One region of the Bacillus pumilus genome, then DNA from elsewhere that is predicted to be linked to it. Evidence: predicted binding sites of a transcription regulator. Region 1 holds the regulator's gene; each other region holds the start of a gene.
The links. Region 1 encodes Rex, which represses fermentation and respiration genes when NADH is low (regulators of the CRP and FNR family bind a similar motif). Its sites were predicted from a motif close to TTGTGAAATATTTCACAA; they were not measured.
Positions count from the first base shown of each region.

Region 2: the regulator Rex is predicted to act here: its motif matches at 4,621-4,638, upstream of CKW02_RS18985 (cytochrome ubiquinol oxidase subunit I).
Region 3: the regulator Rex is predicted to act here: its motif matches at 3,139-3,156, upstream of CKW02_RS01700 (L-lactate dehydrogenase).

Region 1 is NZ_LT906438.1:597,297-603,329, reverse strand. Features, by position in the region: gene groL (chaperonin GroEL) at 1-782, opposite strand, end outside; gene groES (co-chaperone GroES) at 838-1,122, opposite strand; gene CKW02_RS03045 (CPBP family intramembrane glutamic endopeptidase) at 1,352-2,086, shown strand; gene CKW02_RS03040 (YdiK family protein) at 2,083-2,277, shown strand; gene CKW02_RS03035 (NUDIX hydrolase) at 2,334-2,960, shown strand; gene tatC (twin-arginine translocase subunit TatC) at 3,000-3,749, opposite strand; gene CKW02_RS03025 (twin-arginine translocase TatA/TatE family subunit) at 3,765-3,944, opposite strand; gene CKW02_RS03020 (redox-sensing transcriptional repressor Rex) at 3,972-4,625, opposite strand; gene moaC (cyclic pyranopterin monophosphate synthase MoaC) at 4,641-5,132, opposite strand; gene CKW02_RS03010 (ABC-F family ATP-binding cassette domain-containing protein) at 5,272-6,033, shown strand, end outside.
Region 2 is NZ_LT906438.1:3,624,970-3,631,002, forward strand. Features, by position in the region: gene cydC (thiol reductant ABC exporter subunit CydC) at 1-397, opposite strand, end outside; gene cydD (thiol reductant ABC exporter subunit CydD) at 387-2,123, opposite strand; gene cydB (cytochrome d ubiquinol oxidase subunit II) at 2,123-3,139, opposite strand; gene CKW02_RS18985 (cytochrome ubiquinol oxidase subunit I) at 3,126-4,541, opposite strand; gene isdG (heme oxygenase) at 4,873-5,994, opposite strand; gene CKW02_RS18995 (FecCD family ABC transporter permease) at 5,996-6,033, opposite strand, start outside.
Region 3 is NZ_LT906438.1:302,008-308,040, forward strand. Features, by position in the region: gene CKW02_RS01685 (SDR family NAD(P)-dependent oxidoreductase) at 1-220, shown strand, start outside; gene CKW02_RS01690 (M20 peptidase aminoacylase family protein) at 268-1,395, opposite strand; gene CKW02_RS01695 (YfcC family protein) at 1,549-2,979, shown strand; gene CKW02_RS01700 (L-lactate dehydrogenase) at 3,196-4,143, shown strand; gene CKW02_RS01705 (L-lactate permease) at 4,183-5,805, shown strand.

The DNA of each region.
Region 1 (6,033 bases):
ACAAGTGTTGCAAGTGCTTCGCCTTCTACATCTTCAGCAATGAGCAATAATGGTTTTCCTTGTTGTACAACTTGCTCAAGTACAGGAAGGATTTCTTGAATGTTTGTGATTTTTTTATCAGTGATTAAGATGTAAGGATTTTCAAGAACCGCTTCCATCTTATCAGAATCCGTCACCATGTATGGTGAAGCATATCCGCGGTCAAACTGCATTCCTTCAACCACTTCAAGCTCAGTTGTGAACCCTTTAGATTCTTCGATTGTGATCACGCCGTCGTTACCTACACGCTCCATTGCTTCAGCGATCAGGCTTCCAACTTCTTCATCTGCTGCAGAAATAGACGCAACTTGAGCAATTGATTCTTTGCCTTCGATTGGTTTAGAAATCTCGTGCAAGCCTTCAAGTGCTACTTTCACTGCTTCTTCGATCCCTTTACGAACGCCAACAGGGTTTGCACCAGCTGTTACGTTTTTAAGACCTTCACGGATCATCGCTTGAGCTAGAACTGTTGCAGTCGTTGTACCGTCACCAGCTACGTCGTTTGTTTTGCTTGCAACTTCAGCCACAAGTTTTGCACCCATATTTTCAAATGCATCTTCTAATTCGATTTCTTTTGCGATCGTTACACCATCATTTGTGATAAGTGGAGAACCGAATTTTTTCTCAAGAACCACGTTACGTCCTTTAGGTCCTAAAGTTACTTTTACAGCATCTGCAAGTGCATCTACACCACGTAACATCGCGCGACGTGCTTCTTCACTGAACTTAATATCTTTTGCCATAATAACGAAACCTCCTCAGTCTTTTTAAAAATGTATCTCAATGTTTTTTATGTGATTAACCAATAACAGCTAAAATGTCGCTCTCACGAAGGATTAAATATTCTTTGCCTTCATATTTCACTTCAGTGCCTGCATATTTTGAGAAGATAATGCGGTCGCCTGTGTTTACTTCTAACGCAACGCGCTCACCACTTTCAAGTACACGACCTGAACCTGCTGCAACAATTTTACCTTCTTGCGGTTTTTCTTTTGCAGAATCCGGTAACACAATACCGCTAGCGGTTTTTTCCTCAGATTCAACGAGTTCAATGATTACGCGATCGCCTAATGGCTTTAACATAAGAAACAACCTCCTCAATTTTTATATGTAGTCTTTTTTAGCACTCATCACCAGTGAGTGCTAACACATTTATTATAATAAAGAATGTCTTCTGTAATTTCAAGTAAAAACCTTTAAAAATTTTTACGCTTTCATGATCTTTTTTCAACTCAGATTCTTTCCTTTTCATCGAAAAAGAAGACTTGTGTTACAATAAATCTAGTTCTTTTAGTAAAGGGGTTTTCGTTACTTGAAAAAACAATATTGGTACATCATCTTAACGTATATATTGGTGCAGGTTTCTGCGTTTCCGTATGTGTTCATTATGAAGTGGTTAGGTTACATTCAGACACCGATGACACAAGCAGAGCTCTCTAAATTGTCAGGTACATGGACAATCATCAGCTTCTGTGTCGGATTAATCATTATTCTGCTCATCCTTCGGACTGTGCCAAGAGCTTCACTTCGAAATGAAGAACCGGCTTCAGTCGGCGCGGCAATCGCTTGGATCATTGTCGGTTTCTTTCTATCACTTCTAACTCAATCGATTGCAGGAATGATTGAACAATATGCATTCGGCATTGGACGTGAGTCAGAAAACACGCAAAATATCTTATCTATTATGGATGCTTTTCCTTTTCTGGTTGTTATTATTGCACTAATTGGACCGATACTTGAGGAGATTATTTTCCGAAAAATCGTTTTTGGTGTAATTTATGAAAGGTCGAATTTTTTTATTGCGGCACTTGTTAGTTCAGTATTTTTCGCTGCTGCACATTCTGATTTTGACCACTTCTTTCTTTATACCGCAATGGGCTTTACCTTTGCCTTTTTATATGCGAAAACAAAACGAATCATTGTTCCAATCGTTGCTCATATGCTGATGAACTCACTCGTTATTCTTGTGCAGATTGAGCCAGTAAGAAAAATGATTGAAGAACAATCTCAAACAATGCAAATGATTATTGGAGGCTTTTTCTCATGAGAAACCCTGTTGTATGGGGCATCATTTATTTTGCCGTAGGTGTGGCTTTCACCTATATGGCCATTCAAAATCCAGGTGACATGTGGTCATTTTACAGCATTTTGCTGATGGTGTTTGCAGCCTATAATATTAATATCGCGCTTAAAATGTTTGCCTTCTCAGTCAAACTCAAAAAACAGCAGCAAAAATAAATCAAAAACCATTTTCCGCACTTGGAAAATGGTTTTTTTATGGAGGACAAGTTTTCATGGAACAAGAAAAACTGAACATCTTAAATGAGCAGCATGAAACGATTGGAGTCGCTGCCCGATCAGATATCCACGCCCAAGGCCTTTGGCATGAAACCTTTCATTTTTGGCTTCTCAAAAAGGAACATGACACCATCTATCTCTATTTTCAGCTAAGAAGTCCCGCAAAAAAGAATTTCCCTTCTCTTTTTGATATCACCGCAGCAGGTCATCTTCTTGCAAATGAACAGCCTTCTGACGGTGTGAGAGAGGTAGAAGAAGAGCTTGGTCTTACTGTCCCTTTTGAAGATCTAGCCTTTGCAGGTGTTATACAGGATGAAATCCATCTACCCAGTTTTACTGATCGTGAATGTTGCCATGTCTATCTTTACGTCCATCAAGAAGAGCAGATGAACATTCAATTACAAAAGGAAGAAGTCGCTGGAGTTTACAGAGCAAAGCTAATGGATGCACAGCAGCTTTTCACAAGAAAATATGAAAACATGCAGCTTGATGGCTTTGGAGTTGATGAATTCGGAGAACGACGTGAGAAAAGCAGAGTAGTCTGTATACAAGATTTTGTCCCGCATGAGCCTTCCTATTATCAGCATCTATTTCAAGCGATCAATCAATTCCTTTCACAATAGAAAAAGCATCGTGACCCTTATTCGGATCACGATGCTTTTTTATGTGACATCATAACTTTCTTTCTCCTCTGTTTGCTGCATTTTGCGATAGGTCACTCTCGAAATGACGATACTCACTTCGTATAAAACGAGCATCGGCAAGGTGACCATGAGGTGAGAAACAAGCTCTGGTGGTGTAATGAGTGCGGCAATGACAAGGAGGACAAAATAGGCATACTTCCGTATTTTTGATAAAAACATCGGTGTGATGATGCCAAGTCTTGTGAGAAACATCAACACAACGGGCATCTGAAACAAAAAGCCAAATGGAAGTGTTAACTGCATCAGAAATGTAAAATACTCATGAATCCCAATGACTTGCTCTACATTTAAATCATTCGACATTCGCATCATAAAATCAACGACAAACGGAAACAAAATAAAATAAGAGAAAGCCACACCGCTCAAAAATAAAAGCAGTGCAATCGGAATATAAGCAAGTGTCACCTTTCTTTCTTTTTCATATAAGCCGGGGCTCACAAACGCCCAAAGCTGATATAAAATCACGGGACACGTCAAAACCAAAGCAATGACAAATGCGAACTGCATAAACACGTACAGCGGATCTGTGAGCTTAAATGCATTCAGTGTCAGTGTGGCCGCTTCATCGGTATTTTGTAAATACACAATGACCGGCTTAGCAAGAAAAAAACCAGCCACCATAAAGGCGACAAAAAACATCGCAATGATCACTAAACGTTTTCGCAGTTCCACAATATGCTCCATAAGCGGCATATCTTTGACATTCATGAAGCTCATCCTATTCTACTGATCTTCTTTTTTCTTTTTTTCTTCCTGATCATCAGCTAAACCTTTTGTGGCATTTTTGAATTCACGTAATGTATCTCCTGCTGCTCTTCCTAATTCAGGAAGCTTTTTCGGCCCAAAAATAATGAGCGCAACAATCGCAATCAGAACCAAACTTCCAGGACCGATCGGACCCATTTGCTCCACCCCCTTTACCCCTTTTCGTCAATCCTCCTGTGTAACAGAGTAATGCTTTAAGAAATACACAAGTGACTGAAGTTCAACCGCCAAATCTATATGATGAATTCGAATGTGTTCCGGCACATTCAATCGAGCCGGCGTAAAATCAAGGATTCCTTTGATGCCAAGGGCAATCAAACGATCTGTAATGGGTTGAGCTGCTACGGCAGGTACTGTCAAAATGGCAACAGGAATATCTCCTACCTCTTGAACATGCTCTTCAAGCTTATCCAAATCATAGACAGGCACGCCGCCTATCTCACTTCCTATTTTACTCTCATTGACGTCAAAAGCCATTGAAATTTTTGTATTATTGTTTTTGATGAAATTATAGTGTAAAAAAGCAGTCCCTAAATTCCCGACACCGATGAGCATGACATTGGTCATTTCATCTTGGTCAAGTGTCTTTCTGAAGAAGGTCAAAAGGTAATCGACATTATAGCCATAGCCCTTCTTCCCAAGTGCACCAAAGTACGAAAAATCTCGGCGAATGGTAGCAGAATCCACTTTGACTGCATCACTAAGCTCTGCTGATGACACCCTTTGTTTTCCTGATGCATGCAGATTTTTTAAAAAACGGTAATATAGCGGCAAACGTTTGGCTGTCGCTTGTGGAATTTTTGACTGATCTATATTCATATAAGGTCCTCCAACTTAAATATCAGATGCTCTGTGAAAATCACCGTTTTTCCCGCCTGTCTTTTCAATTAAATAGGTAGGACCGATGATCATGCCTTTATCAATCGCTTTGCACATGTCGTAAACAGTCAGTGCACATACTGAAGCAGAAGTGAGCGCTTCCATCTCCACACCCGTACTTCCTTTTGTTTTCACCTGTACTTGTATGTTCAGAATGTGCGCATTTCCGTCTTCCTCCCAATCAAAGGAGATATCCACACCTTTTAGTGCAAGCGGATGACACATTGGAATGATGGTAGATGTTTGCTTTGCTGCCATAATGCCAGCAACCTGTGCAACAGACAGCACATCCCCTTTTCCAATTTCACGCTGCTCTATTTTATGAAACACTTCTTTTATCATACGAACACTTGAAGCAGCAACGGCGGTTCTCACGGTAGACGATTTGTCACTAATGTCGACCATCTTTGCTCTTCCCTGTTCGTTAAAGTGGCTAAATTGACTCATCTTTTCAACGCTCCCTCACTCAAATGATACACTATTTTTTCCTATCTGTCTTTCATTTGAATATGGCGATTGTATGTAACATTTGCTGGTTTACTGCTGATAAGCTACACTTAACATATTATAGCAGAGGTGAAGTTACATGATGATTCTACAAGTGAATCAGCTGTCCAAATCGTTTGGTGCTGATACCGTTTTAACGAATATAAAATTGGAAGTCAAAGCAAGGGATCGGATTGCCATTGTAGGTCGTAACGGCGCAGGCAAATCCACCCTTTTGAAAATCATTGCCGGTCAATTGTCTTACGAGCAAGGTGAGATCATCAAACCGAAAGACCTATCGATCGGCTATTTAGCACAGCATACCGATGTGACGTCTACACGTACGTTAAAAGACGAATTATTATCGGTTTTTGATCATTTGAAAAAGATGGAACAAGAGATGAGAACCATCGAGGAGAAAATGGCTTCCTCTACAGGTTCTGAGCTAGATTCCCTCATGAAAACCTATGACAGGCTACAGCAGGAATTTAAAGACCAAGGCGGCTATCAATACGAAGCAGACGTCCGCTCCATTCTTCATGGGCTCGGCTTTAGTCACTTTGAAGATGGGACAACCGTTCAATCCTTAAGCGGCGGCCAGAAAACCCGTCTAGCGCTTGGAAAGCTCTTATTAATGAAACCAGAACTCTTAATTCTGGACGAGCCGACCAACCATTTAGATATTGATACCTTATCATGGCTGGAGCAGTATTTGCAAAATTATACAGGCGCCATTCTGATCGTGTCCCATGACCGCTACTTCTTAGACAAAGTGGTGAACCATGTTTATGAAGTCTCAAGAACTGCCATGAAAAAGTTTGCAGGCAACTATAGTAAGTATCTTGATCTGAAAGCTGAGCAG
Region 2 (6,033 bases), 830 kb from region 1:
TGGTTTTTAAATAGGCATCCTGCAGTCTCTCAACATCATCTGACAAGAGCCCCAGCATTTCACCTGTACCCAGCTTTGTCTGTTTCGCACTTCGTTCAGCCATGTCATATAGGCGGACACGCATTTTTTCAATCATGGTCAAAATGAGCTGGTGGCTCGCCAATCTTTCTGCATAGCGGGCAGCTGAGCGTGAAATACCAAAGGTACGGACAGCTACAATTGGGACGTAGACCATAAGTATATTCTCAGGTCTTGTGGCAGCTTTTGAAATGAGAAATCCTGACGTATACATCAGCATAGAAGCAGAGAATACTGCAATTGCCCCTAGAAATAAAACTAGCGCAAACAGCTTTTGATTCTCCTTGATATAAGGTATAAACCAGCCTTTACTTACCATGTGTGACCGCCCCCATTTGCTCCTGTACCAATTGATAATACACGCCTTTTCTTTGCATCAATGATTCATGTGTACCCATTTCCGCAATCGTTCCTTGATCCATGACAATGATCTCATCCATGTCTGGCATCCAATGAAGCCTATGTGTCGCTAAGAACACAAGTTTATCTTCAAACAGCGGAAGCATTGTTTTCTTCAATTCATACTCTGTCTCAATATCGAGATGTGCCGTTGGTTCATCTAACAGCATAATGGACCGCTTGCCCAGCACCGTTCGCGCAAGCGCAATTCTTTGTGCCTGTCCGCCGCTTAGCCCTCTTCCCTGTTCTCCAATGACCTCATCAAGACCATTTGGCAGCTGCGCCACGAGCTGAGATAAGCCAGCTTCACTGGCAGCTCTTTCCACTTCTTCATCTGTTGCATGCGGTTCATAAAAACGAATGTTTTCTCTTAATGTCATGTGAAATAAATAAGGGTGCTGCGGCATATAGACGACTTCTTTTTGCCATTCCTTCATCTGTAAATGAACAAGCGGCTGGCCGTTTAGTGTGATTTGACCTGAGGTCGGTTCAACAAAGCCGCCGAGCACATCGGTTAATGTCGATTTCCCTGAACCACTGGCACCAATGATTCCGATTTTTTTCTTCCCTTTCACAGTGAGATCTACATCCTGAATCGAATAAGGGGCATGTTCGTCATGCTGGACACTCACATCTTGCAGGGTGAGCGCAGACTGTTCATTCCACTCGTTCAACTGCACTGATTGTGTTTCCTGCGCGCGGTAGCCCTTTTCTTCTAAAATGACCTGCATCGCCTCATTCGCTTCTTTTCCATTTAGCGTGGCATGATAATCATTTCCCACTTCACGTACTGGCAGGAAATATTCCGGTGCCAGCATGAGCGCCGTCAAAGCCGGCAATAACAGAAGCTCTCCTTCAATTAATCGCAAGCCAAGAAAGACAGCGACGGTTGCAATCGACAGCATGGAAAAGAAATCAAGCGCAAATGATGAAAGAAATGCGACCTTCAGCGTGCTCATGGTCGCCTTTCGATATCGCTTTGACACTTCCCCGATATTGCGGGAATGTTTTTTGCTAATCCCTAAATAACGAAGCGTTTCAAGGCCGCGGAGAGAGTCAGTAAAATGATTGGATAATTTCTCATACGATCTCCATTGTTTGGCCGCTTTACGCTGAGCGACAAGACCTAGCAAAATCATAAAGATAATTAAAATCGGCAGCGTCACGATTAAAATGACGGCAGATGTTTCGTCTAATGTCCAAACATAGATGAGGACCATTGCCGGTATCACAGCCATGTTCACCATCTTCGGTAAAAATAGCTGTAAATACTGACGATATTGAGCAATTCCCTCCATCGCTAATGTGACAAGCTTTCCTGTACCCTTTTTCTTTGTAAAAGCTGGACCTAAACGAAAGAGTTGGTCTAACAGCTGTTTTCTGACGTCTGCTCCAATTCGGGAAGAGTAGGTAAACATGACCTTCTCCCGAATCAAGGTGAGACCGTGCCGCACCAGAAAGGCAGCAAGAAACAGCAGGACATAAGGCGTTGCCTGCGAAAGGCTTTTCCCGTCAAACAGCGTAGTAATGGCATGTGCCAGCCACTGTGCTTGGAAAATAATACTTGCTCCTTGGATGAGTGACACAATACCTAAGAGGGCAAGAAGCCCTCTCATTCCTTTTAATTGAAGCAAACGTTTATCCATTAGTAGGTCATTGGCTCCTTACCGCTTACACGTTTACGGAAGACGTAATAGCTCCAAATTTGATACCCAAGCACAAAGGGCAGCAAAGAAATGGCAACAATCGTCATCACCGTCAGTGAATAAGATCCAGATGCAGCGTTTTGAATGGTCAGATCAAACGTATGGTTGATTGAGCTAATCATAACGCGCGGGAACAATGCAGTGAACAGCATCGTCACTGTCACCATGATTCCCGCACCTGTGAATAGGAATGTCCAGCCATCACGTTCTTTTTTCATAAAGAATAGCGCCGCTACGTAACAAACCACAATGAGGACAGTTAACGGAATGGTGATGATCGGGCGTACCGTATAAATGTCTGTTTCCATGATAGATACACCAACAAATAGGAAAAGAACTGGTAGCGCAATAAGCAGGACACGTTTGCCAAGCTTTCTCGCACGATCTCTTAAATCTCCCTCTGTACGAAGTGTGACGAAAATCAATCCGTGCAGAAGGCAAAGAACCGTCACAGCTAACCCGCCAATCACTGAATAAAGATTCACAAAATCCGTAAAACCAGCGTACATGTTCATGTCTTGATCAATTGGCATCCCGCGTAAAATACTTGTGAATAGCACACCGAGTAAAAACGGCGGCAACAGACTGCCAAAGAAGATCACCCAGTCCCATGCTTTGATCCAAGAGGCTTTCTCAACCTTCCCTCGGAATTCAAAGGCGACTCCGCGCCCGATAAGTGCTAAGAGGAGAACCGCAAACGGTATATAGTATCCACTGAACATCGTGGCATACCAGTTAGGGAAAGCAGCGAAAATAGCGCCCCCAGCTGTAATCAGCCAGACCTCATTCGCATCCCAGAAAGGACCAATCGTGTTAATTAAAATGCGGCGTTCGTGCGCATCCTTTCCAAGCAGCTGCATGGACATCCCAACACCAAAATCAAATCCTTCTAAGAAGAAAAATCCAACAAACAATACTGCGACAAGAATAAACCAAATCTCGTTAAGATATGCCATGATATGCGCCTCCATCAAATGGATCTGTAGACAGGTCCGTTTCATCCTTTTGATCTGTATCCTCTTCCGAATGTGCACCTTTTTTAATTTCTCGAATGAATAGGTAGGCAAGCAAGATGGCAAGAATCAGATACATCGTCGTAAAGCTAATGACTGAGAATAACAGCATGCCATACGATACGTTTGGCGAAATCGATTGAGCCGTCGTCATCATACCAAAGACCGTCCACGGCTGACGCCCAATTTCAGTCATGATCCAGCCAGCTGAGTTCGCAATAAATGGGAATGCAATCATCCCTACCATGAAGCGTAAAAACCATTTGTTCGTTTCGAGTTTCTTTCTAAAGCTCAAGTACAAGCCAATCATACTGGCAAAAATCATCAGCATGCCGGCACCAACCATGATTCTAAAGCTCCAGAAGGTTGTTTTTACTGGCGGAATGTAGTCTCCAGGACCAAACTTTGCTTCATATTCTTTTTGAAGGGTCAGCATGCCTGGCACATCTCCACTAAACTTCGAATAAGCCAAGTAACTTAAAGCAAACGGAATATTGATCTCCGCAGAGTTTTCTTTTTTATCTGTATCAATATTGGCAAATAGTGTCCAAGCCGCTGGATCTCCACTATCCTTCCAAAGGGCTTCACTTGCTGCCATCTTCATTGGCTGTGATTCCATTAAGTGCTTCGCTTGATCATGTCCAGAGAATGCCACACCTAAGCCAGAAATTAAAGCGAGAACCATGGCAATCTGGAATGATTTTTTGAAAAAGGCGATTTCTTGTTTTTTGATCATTTTATAGGCACTAACTCCTGCAATAAAGAATGCACCTGTAGCCAGCGCACCAAACAGAACGTGCGGGAATTCAACCCAAAGCTGCGGGTTCGTTACAAGAGCGCCAAAGTCATTCATTTCTGCACGGCCATTTTTAATGACAAATCCAACTGGCTCTTGCATAAATGAGTTGGCGAGTAAAATCCAAAACGCCGAAAAGATCGTACCAAGGGAAACAAGCCAAATACACAATAAATGAATCTTCTTCGGCAGACGATCCCAGCCGAATATCCAAAGTCCAATAAATGTAGATTCAAGGAAAAAGGCGAGCAGTGCTTCAATGGCAAGCGGTGCACCAAATACATCACCGACAAACCTTGAATAATCTGACCAGTTCATCCCAAACTGGAATTCCTGGAGAATCCCTGTCACCACACCTACTGCAAAATTGAGTAAGAATAGATGACCCCAAAACTTCGCCATCTTTTTATAAATCTCTTTTTTCTTGACGACATAAAGGGTCTGCATCAATGCAACGATAAACACCAAACCTATTGACATAGGAACAAAAATAAAATGAAATAATGTCGTTGAAGCAAATTGAAATCTTGCTAAAAACAGCTCACTCACAGCCTTACATCCTCCCTTACTTTCACATGCCGAATGATTCGAAATGTCTATGCTCACCATTTCACAAAATGTTCACTATTTGTTCAATGATTCACAAATAATAGCCTGTTTGAAATGGTTTACTCGGTGAAATTTTACTCTTGCTTTTCATTCGGTTAGTTATTTATACCTGTACTTTACACCCATACGCTTCAAAAATAAAGTAAATTTTACCTAAAAATTGGGAGGTATTGTGTCAGTTGTTTGAATACTTTGTCAAAGATATGTGACAGAAAGTAAAAAAACGTAAAAAAATAGCGCTGCATGTGAGTTGCAGCGCTGTGTTTCTTTTTTAGGCTTTTTTCTGTAAGGCTGGTCTAGTGACTTGCACTTCATAGTACGTAATTTTGTTTTTTAATAGACCTTCAGGTTTCGCTTTTCCATGAGCGTGCGCATCACCAAATGCCTGAGATTTTGTCCAATTCACAAAGTCTTCTTTTCGATTCCAGCGTGTATGAATGGTCACTTCATCGTAATCGGTTGTCTGCTGTGTGACCCATACTTCCATGCCTAAAAATCCTTCCATGAATTCTACTTGTCCCTGCTTGTTAAAACGCTTGACGAGGTGGTCGGCACTGCCTTTTTCTACTCTTACCTGGTTGTTGACAATGATCATGTTTTGTTCATCTCCCTTTTGTTGTTGGATCGAAGCGATTGGAATAATAAGCGGATGATCACCGTCTAAGTGAACCTCAGCCTGAATTCCAAAGACCTCTTTGAAAAAGCTTTCTGTTAATACTTCTTTTGGTGTCCCTATTTGATAAATCTGACCACGCTTCATCGCGATGAGGCGGTCACAATATTTTGCTGCCTGCTGCAGGTCGTGAAGAACCATTAAAATGGTGATCCCATGCGTCTTATTCAGCTGTTTGAGCAGCTCTAGTAAATCAAGCTGATGCGCAATATCTAAGTAAGTTGTCGGCTCATCCAGAATAATCGTCTCTGTCTTCTGAGCGAGCGCCATCGCAATATACGCTTTTTGCCTTTCTCCGCCAGACAATGTATGCAGCATTCTATTTTCATTAATCCGGCTATTGGTCACATCAAGCGCCCACTCAATCGCTTCTTGATCTGTCTTCGAGCTTTTTTTCCAGATCGAACGATGCGGACTGCGTCCAAGTGCGACCAGCTCCCGTACGGTCATAGATGGAATGGCTGTTCTCGTCTGCATGAGAACGGCGATTTCCTTTGCGATCTCCTGAGCTGTCATCTCTTTTTGCGGTATATCGTGAATGTATATCGTGCCGCTTTCGATTGACGTAAGACGTGCGGCTGCTTTAATAAAAGTCGACTTCCCTGATCCATTCGGTCCAATAATTCCTGTCACGCTTCCTTTAGGAACAGCTGCTGAAATAGATGACAGCTGAAAGCCTCCTTGACTGAGACTCACGTCATCCATAGCTATCACATCCAACTTAACCCCTCCCTTTCTTTTTTAATAAATAGAGGAAGA
Region 3 (6,033 bases), 300 kb from region 1:
TGTGAGAAAAGATAAAATATCTGTCACCTGTATTAATCCAGGAGAGCTGGCGGCAGAGGTACCATATGAAGATGGTGCCGAAAAAGCCATCGCTCTATATGATGAAACGAGAATTCCTGTACAGGATATAGTAGAGCTTGCGAGATGTGTGATTCATTTATCAAGGGTATCCTGTGTAAAAGAAATCAACGTCCCAGCCATGACAGATTTGAATGCGTAAAACAATCAGACCACCCGTTTAAAGAAAAAACGGGTGGTTTTTTGATTTTATGATGAATGCTGCTGAAGGGTTTGATAAACAGCTTCAGTCAAAATCTCAATGCCGGTAAAAATAGCAGAGCGGTCGAATGTCATATATGGATGATGTAGACCGGGCTTTAGATCACAGCCTAAACCAAGCATCGTCGATTTGATATGCGGAAGCTTTGCTGCATAAAAGTGAAAATCCTCTCCACCTGTCGTTACAAGCGGAGGATCGAGCTGCTCTTTGCCTAAAACCTTTTCAATGGCTTGAGACATCATCTGAACGGCTTCCTCATTTAAGGTGGCGGCAGGCAGACGATGATCTGTTGAAAGGGTAATGGAAGCACCAAAGGCATCCGCTACAGCATGTACGGCTCTTTCAATTTCTTTTTCTAGTTCATCCATCACTTCATTTGTTTGTGCTCTGACATCTAATGTAAAAGAAGCTTTGCCAGGGATGATGTTTGAACTGCCTCCGCCAGCATGTAGGTTGGTCATTTTCACAGAATGTGCAACTCTTGGGTCGACATGAATATGCGCGAGTCTTTGAACGAGGGTAGAAGCCACTTCAATGACGTTGACCCCTAGATGCGGGCGTGCACCGTGGGCTTCCTCACCAATAATTGTGCCGATGTAATGATTACTCGATCCATGCAAGATCGCAGGTGCGCAGCGTCCGTTTAATGTTTCTTGAATTGGGCGCACATGTACTCCGTATAAGTAATCAACGTCTGCTAGCACACCTTTTTCAATCATTTTCAGCGCACCGCCGCCTTTTTCCTCAGCAGGCTGAAAAATGAACCGGATGGTGCCGTTTGGGAGCTCCTTTTCTTTTAATGCCATGAAGGTGCCGAGAGCCATTGTCATGTGTGCATCGTGACCACATGAATGATTGGCTTGAAACTCACCATCTACTTCCTGCCAAAGTGCATCAATATCGGCTCTCACAGCGACCACTGGTGAACCTTCTCCCATTTCACCGATCACTCCTGTACAGTCGTCAAATGTTCGAGTTTGACAGCCCATTTTCTTTAATAAGTCCTCAAGATAAGCCGTCGTATTCGTTTCTTCCCAGCTGATTTCAGGGTGGGCGTGAAGGTGATCAAAGATGTCTTTCATTGTTTGCTGCATGTCGTTTGTCAAAGTTGTCATGAATAGCCTCCTTGCTGACAGAAAATCTGTCAAAATATTCTTTTAGTGAAATAATATTGATCTTAAATATCATCAGTGTTTATAATATAACACATCATTTGATTATTCAGAAAATTAAGTGAAATTCCAATCGGGACAAAGGGGTTTTGACACATGAAAACAGCAGCAGTATTACCACCAGAGAAACAAAAAAGAAAACTTCAAATGCCGGATGCGTATGTTCTCTTATTTATCATTGCGCTCATTTGTACCGTTGCAACGTATTTTGTGCCAGCAGGTGAATTTGACCGAAAGACGTCAGGGGAAATTACAACAGCTGTTCCTGGCAGCTATCACCGCATTGATCAATCACCCGTAAGTCCAGTGGGCTTTTTTACAGCCATTCAGGAAGGGATGGTAGGGTCTTCTTCTATTATTTTTCTCATTCTATTTACTGGTGGAACCATAGCCATTTTGGAGAAAACAGGTGCCATTAACGGAATGATTCACCATGTCATCAGCAGATTTCAAACAAAGCAATTGTTGTTTATTTGCATTGTTGGAGGATTATTTTCAGTGCTTGGAACGACCGGAATTGTCGTGAACTCTGTTATAGGATTTATTCCAATCGGGATCATTGTGGCAAGATCCTTGAAATGGGATGCTGTGGCAGGAGCTGCGGTCATTTATATCGGCTGTTATGCCGGGTTTAACGCAACCATATTGTCTCCATCTCCACTGGGGTTATCTCAGACGATTGCAGAGCTGCCGATTTTTTCTGGCATTGGCCTGCGTGTCATTATTTATCTTTGTTTTCTTATATCTAGTATTGTGTACATCTATTTATATACAAGACGCCTAAAGAATAAAGAGAAGGGAAGTCTTCTTGGAGATGAATGGTTTCCTGCGAAGGGACTTGGCGGATCTGATGCAGAATCTGTGGACAAGCCTGCATTTACGGGCAGGCATAAGCTGATTTTAGCAGTGTGTGGATTGTCTCTTGGGGGCTTCTTATATGGCGCGCTTCAGCTTGGCTGGACCGATAAGGAAATGGCAGGAGTCTTCATTTTCATGGCCATTGCTGCTGGATTGCTTGGCGGATTAGCAGCCAATGATATTGCGAAAACGTTTATCATCGGCTGTCAAAGTCTTGTTTACGGCGCACTCATTGTTGGGATGGCACGCTGCATTTCTGTCATTTTGGAAAACGGTAAGCTGCTTGATACTGTGGTTAATGGCTTGGCGAGTATGCTGACAGGATTTAGTCCAATTGCTGGTGCGATCGGGATGTATATTGCGAGTGCACTTCTTCACTTTTTGATTTCATCAGGATCAGGAGAAGCGGTTGTCTTTATTCCAATTCTTGCGCCGCTGGCTGACTTAATGGGCATCACAAGACAGGTCGCTGTAGAAGCGGTGATGCTTGGCGAAGGGGTGGTTAACTGTATCAATCCGACGTCAGGTGTGCTCATGGCTGTGCTTGCTGCAAGTGGTATTCCTTATGTGAAGTGGCTTCGTTTTATGGTGCCGCTTGCGCTCATTTGGTTTGTCATTGGCCTTGTCTTTATTTGCATCGGCGTGATGATCAATTGGGGACCTTATTAACATGTATAAAGCTGCTGACAATGGCTTGGCAGCTTTTTTCTTGTGGAAATATGCATGGAGACAGCGCTTTGAAAGCACAATAAGAGTGTTCACAAATTCGCTACATATTTTTTTTCAGAAACCCCCTTGAAAAAGTTTGTGAAGTGTTGCACAATAAGAATGTGAAATACTTCACATACGAAAAACAACCTAGTTTTACTCAGGAGGATGAGATAAATGACAAACGAAAAAGTAAACAAAGTAGCACTTATTGGAGCAGGTTTTGTAGGTAGCAGTTATGCCTTTACATTAATAAATCAAGTGATCACAGATGAATTGGTTGTCATCGATTTGAATCAAGATAAAGCAATGGGTGACGTCATGGATTTAAACCACGGGAAAGCATTTGCTCCGCATCCGGTGAACACATGGTATGGAGATTATGAGGATTGTAAGGATGCGGACATTGTGTGTATCTGTGCTGGAGCGAACCAAAAGCCAGGTGAAACGAGACTTGACCTTGTTGAAAAAAACTTAAATATATTTAAAGGCATTGTAGACAATGTGATGAAAAGTGGATTCGATGGTATTTTCTTAGTCGCCACAAACCCTGTTGATATTTTAACATATGCGACTTGGAAATTCAGTGGACTGCCAAAAGAACGAGTGATCGGCAGTGGAACTACACTTGATACTGCAAGATTTAGATACATGCTTAGTGAGTACTTTGACGCAGCGGCACACAATGTGCATGCGTACATCATTGGAGAGCATGGGGATACAGAGCTTGCTGTTTGGAGTCATGCGAATATCGGAAGTGTACCGATTACAGAATTAATGAAGAAAAATGATCAATACAAACAAGAAGATTTAGATGAGATGATGGAAAATGTCCGTCATGCCGCTTATCAAATCATTGAGAAAAAAGGCGCTACTTACTACGGCGTAGCGATGAGTTTGGCCCGCATAACAAGAGCGATTCTGCACAATGAAAACAGTATTTTGACTGTCAGCACTTACTTAGATGGAGAGTACGGAGCAGAAGATGTCTACATTGGTGTACCTGCCCTTGTGAATCGAAATGGCGCAACAGAAGTGATAGAGCTTGCACTGAATGATACAGAAAAAGAACAATTCGCGCACAGTGTGAATGTGTTAAAAGAGATTTTGGCTCCTCATTTTTAATCAAAAGCAACCTATCTGAGCAGAAAAGGATGAATCACTATGTGGCAGCAAATATATAATCCGTTTGGTAATGAGTTCGTGAGTGCATTGGTAGCAATGCTTCCAATTTTGTTTTTCCTACTTGCATTAACCGTATTTAAGTTAAAAGGTGTTTTAGCCGCTTGTTTTACCTTAATCGTCAGCTTTGTAACAGCGGTTTTCTTCTTTCACATGCCAATTGAAAAGGCATTATCTGCTGTGCTGCTCGGTATATCTAATGGGCTGTGGCCGATTGGATATATCGTCATCATGGCGGTGTGGCTCTATAAAATTGCTGTGAAATCTGGTAAATTCGATGTTATTCGTTCTAGTATTGCAGGAATCTCTCAAGATCAACGTCTTCAGCTCTTATTAATTGGTTTTAGTTTTAACGCATTTTTAGAGGGAGCCGCTGGGTTTGGTGTACCGATTGCGATTAGTGCCGCTCTCTTAACAGAGCTTGGGTTTAAACCGCTGAAAGCTGCGATGCTCTGCTTAATTGCCAATGCTGCGTCTGGCGCATTTGGTGCTGTGGGTATCCCAGTCATTACAGGGGCGCAAATGGGCAATATGACGCCGCTTGCATTATCTCAAACCCTTGTGTTTACGATTCCGTTTATTTCATTCTGTATTCCGTTCCTACTCATTCTCATTGTGGACGGATTCAAAGGGATTAAAGAAACGCTCCCTGCCTTGCTTGTTGTGAGTGGAAGCTATGCCATTTTGCAAGCTGTCACAATGGTGACAATGGGTCCTGAGCTTGCCAATATTATTTCAGCTTTAGCAAGTATGGGGATTTTGGCTTTATTTCTTCGAAAATGGCAGCCGAAACATATTTATCGTGAAGAAGGGGCACCAGACATTGAACAGAAACAAACGTATCGCGGCGTTGAAGTGCTGAAAGCATGGTCTCCATTCTATATTTTAACTGCCGTGATTACGGTATGGAGTCTGCCAGCATTTAAAGCATTGTTTGCTGTAGGAGGCCCGTTCAACTGGACAACCATTTTAGTAAAAATGCCATTTTTGCATCAGCAAATTGTAAAATTACCACCAATTGCACAAACAGCAACACCTATTGATGCGATCTTTAAAATTGATGTGATCAGTGCAACGGGTACTGCCATTCTGATTGCGGTGATGCTGACAGGTTTGTTTAGCAGACATATTACATTAACAGAAGGCGCTGCCTGCTTAAAAGCATCAGTGAAAGAGCTTTGGGTACCAGTTCTCACTATTTGTTTTGTCATGGGCTTTGCCAACTTGGCGAACTTCGCTGGACTAAGTTCAGCCATTGGGCTTGCACTTGCCAAAACAGGCGATTTGTTCCCGCTTGTCAGCCCAGTGCTTGGCTGGATCGGGGTGTTTATTACAGGATCTGTCGTGAGTAACAACGCCTTATTCGGTAACCTTCAAGCAGTTACTGCTTCTCAAATCGGCTCTCAAGCAGGTTTGTTAATCGGAGCAAATACAACAGGCGGGGTCATGGCGAAATTAATTTCTCCACAATCTATCGCCATTGCTACAGCAGCAGTTGGAGAAACAGGTAAAGAATCTGAGCTCTTCCAAAAGACTGTGAAGTACAGCTTCATCCTGCTCGGCATAGTGTGTGTATGGACATTCATTCTTGCTCAATTTATATAGGTTTAAAAAAAGACTGAGACAGCTCTCAGTCACAGCGTGTAGACAAACCTTCGCATTCTTTGTCAGGCCTGTGCTCCGGTGCTCACGAATGTCAAATTCGCTCCGCTCCGTTGCTCGTCCTTCCTAGACTGCAAAGGTTTTCTATCACGCTGAAAAAAGGAAAACAAAGGGCTAAAATAAAGATCATTTTAGCCCTTTGTCACCAAAAAAGACTGAGACAGCTCTTAG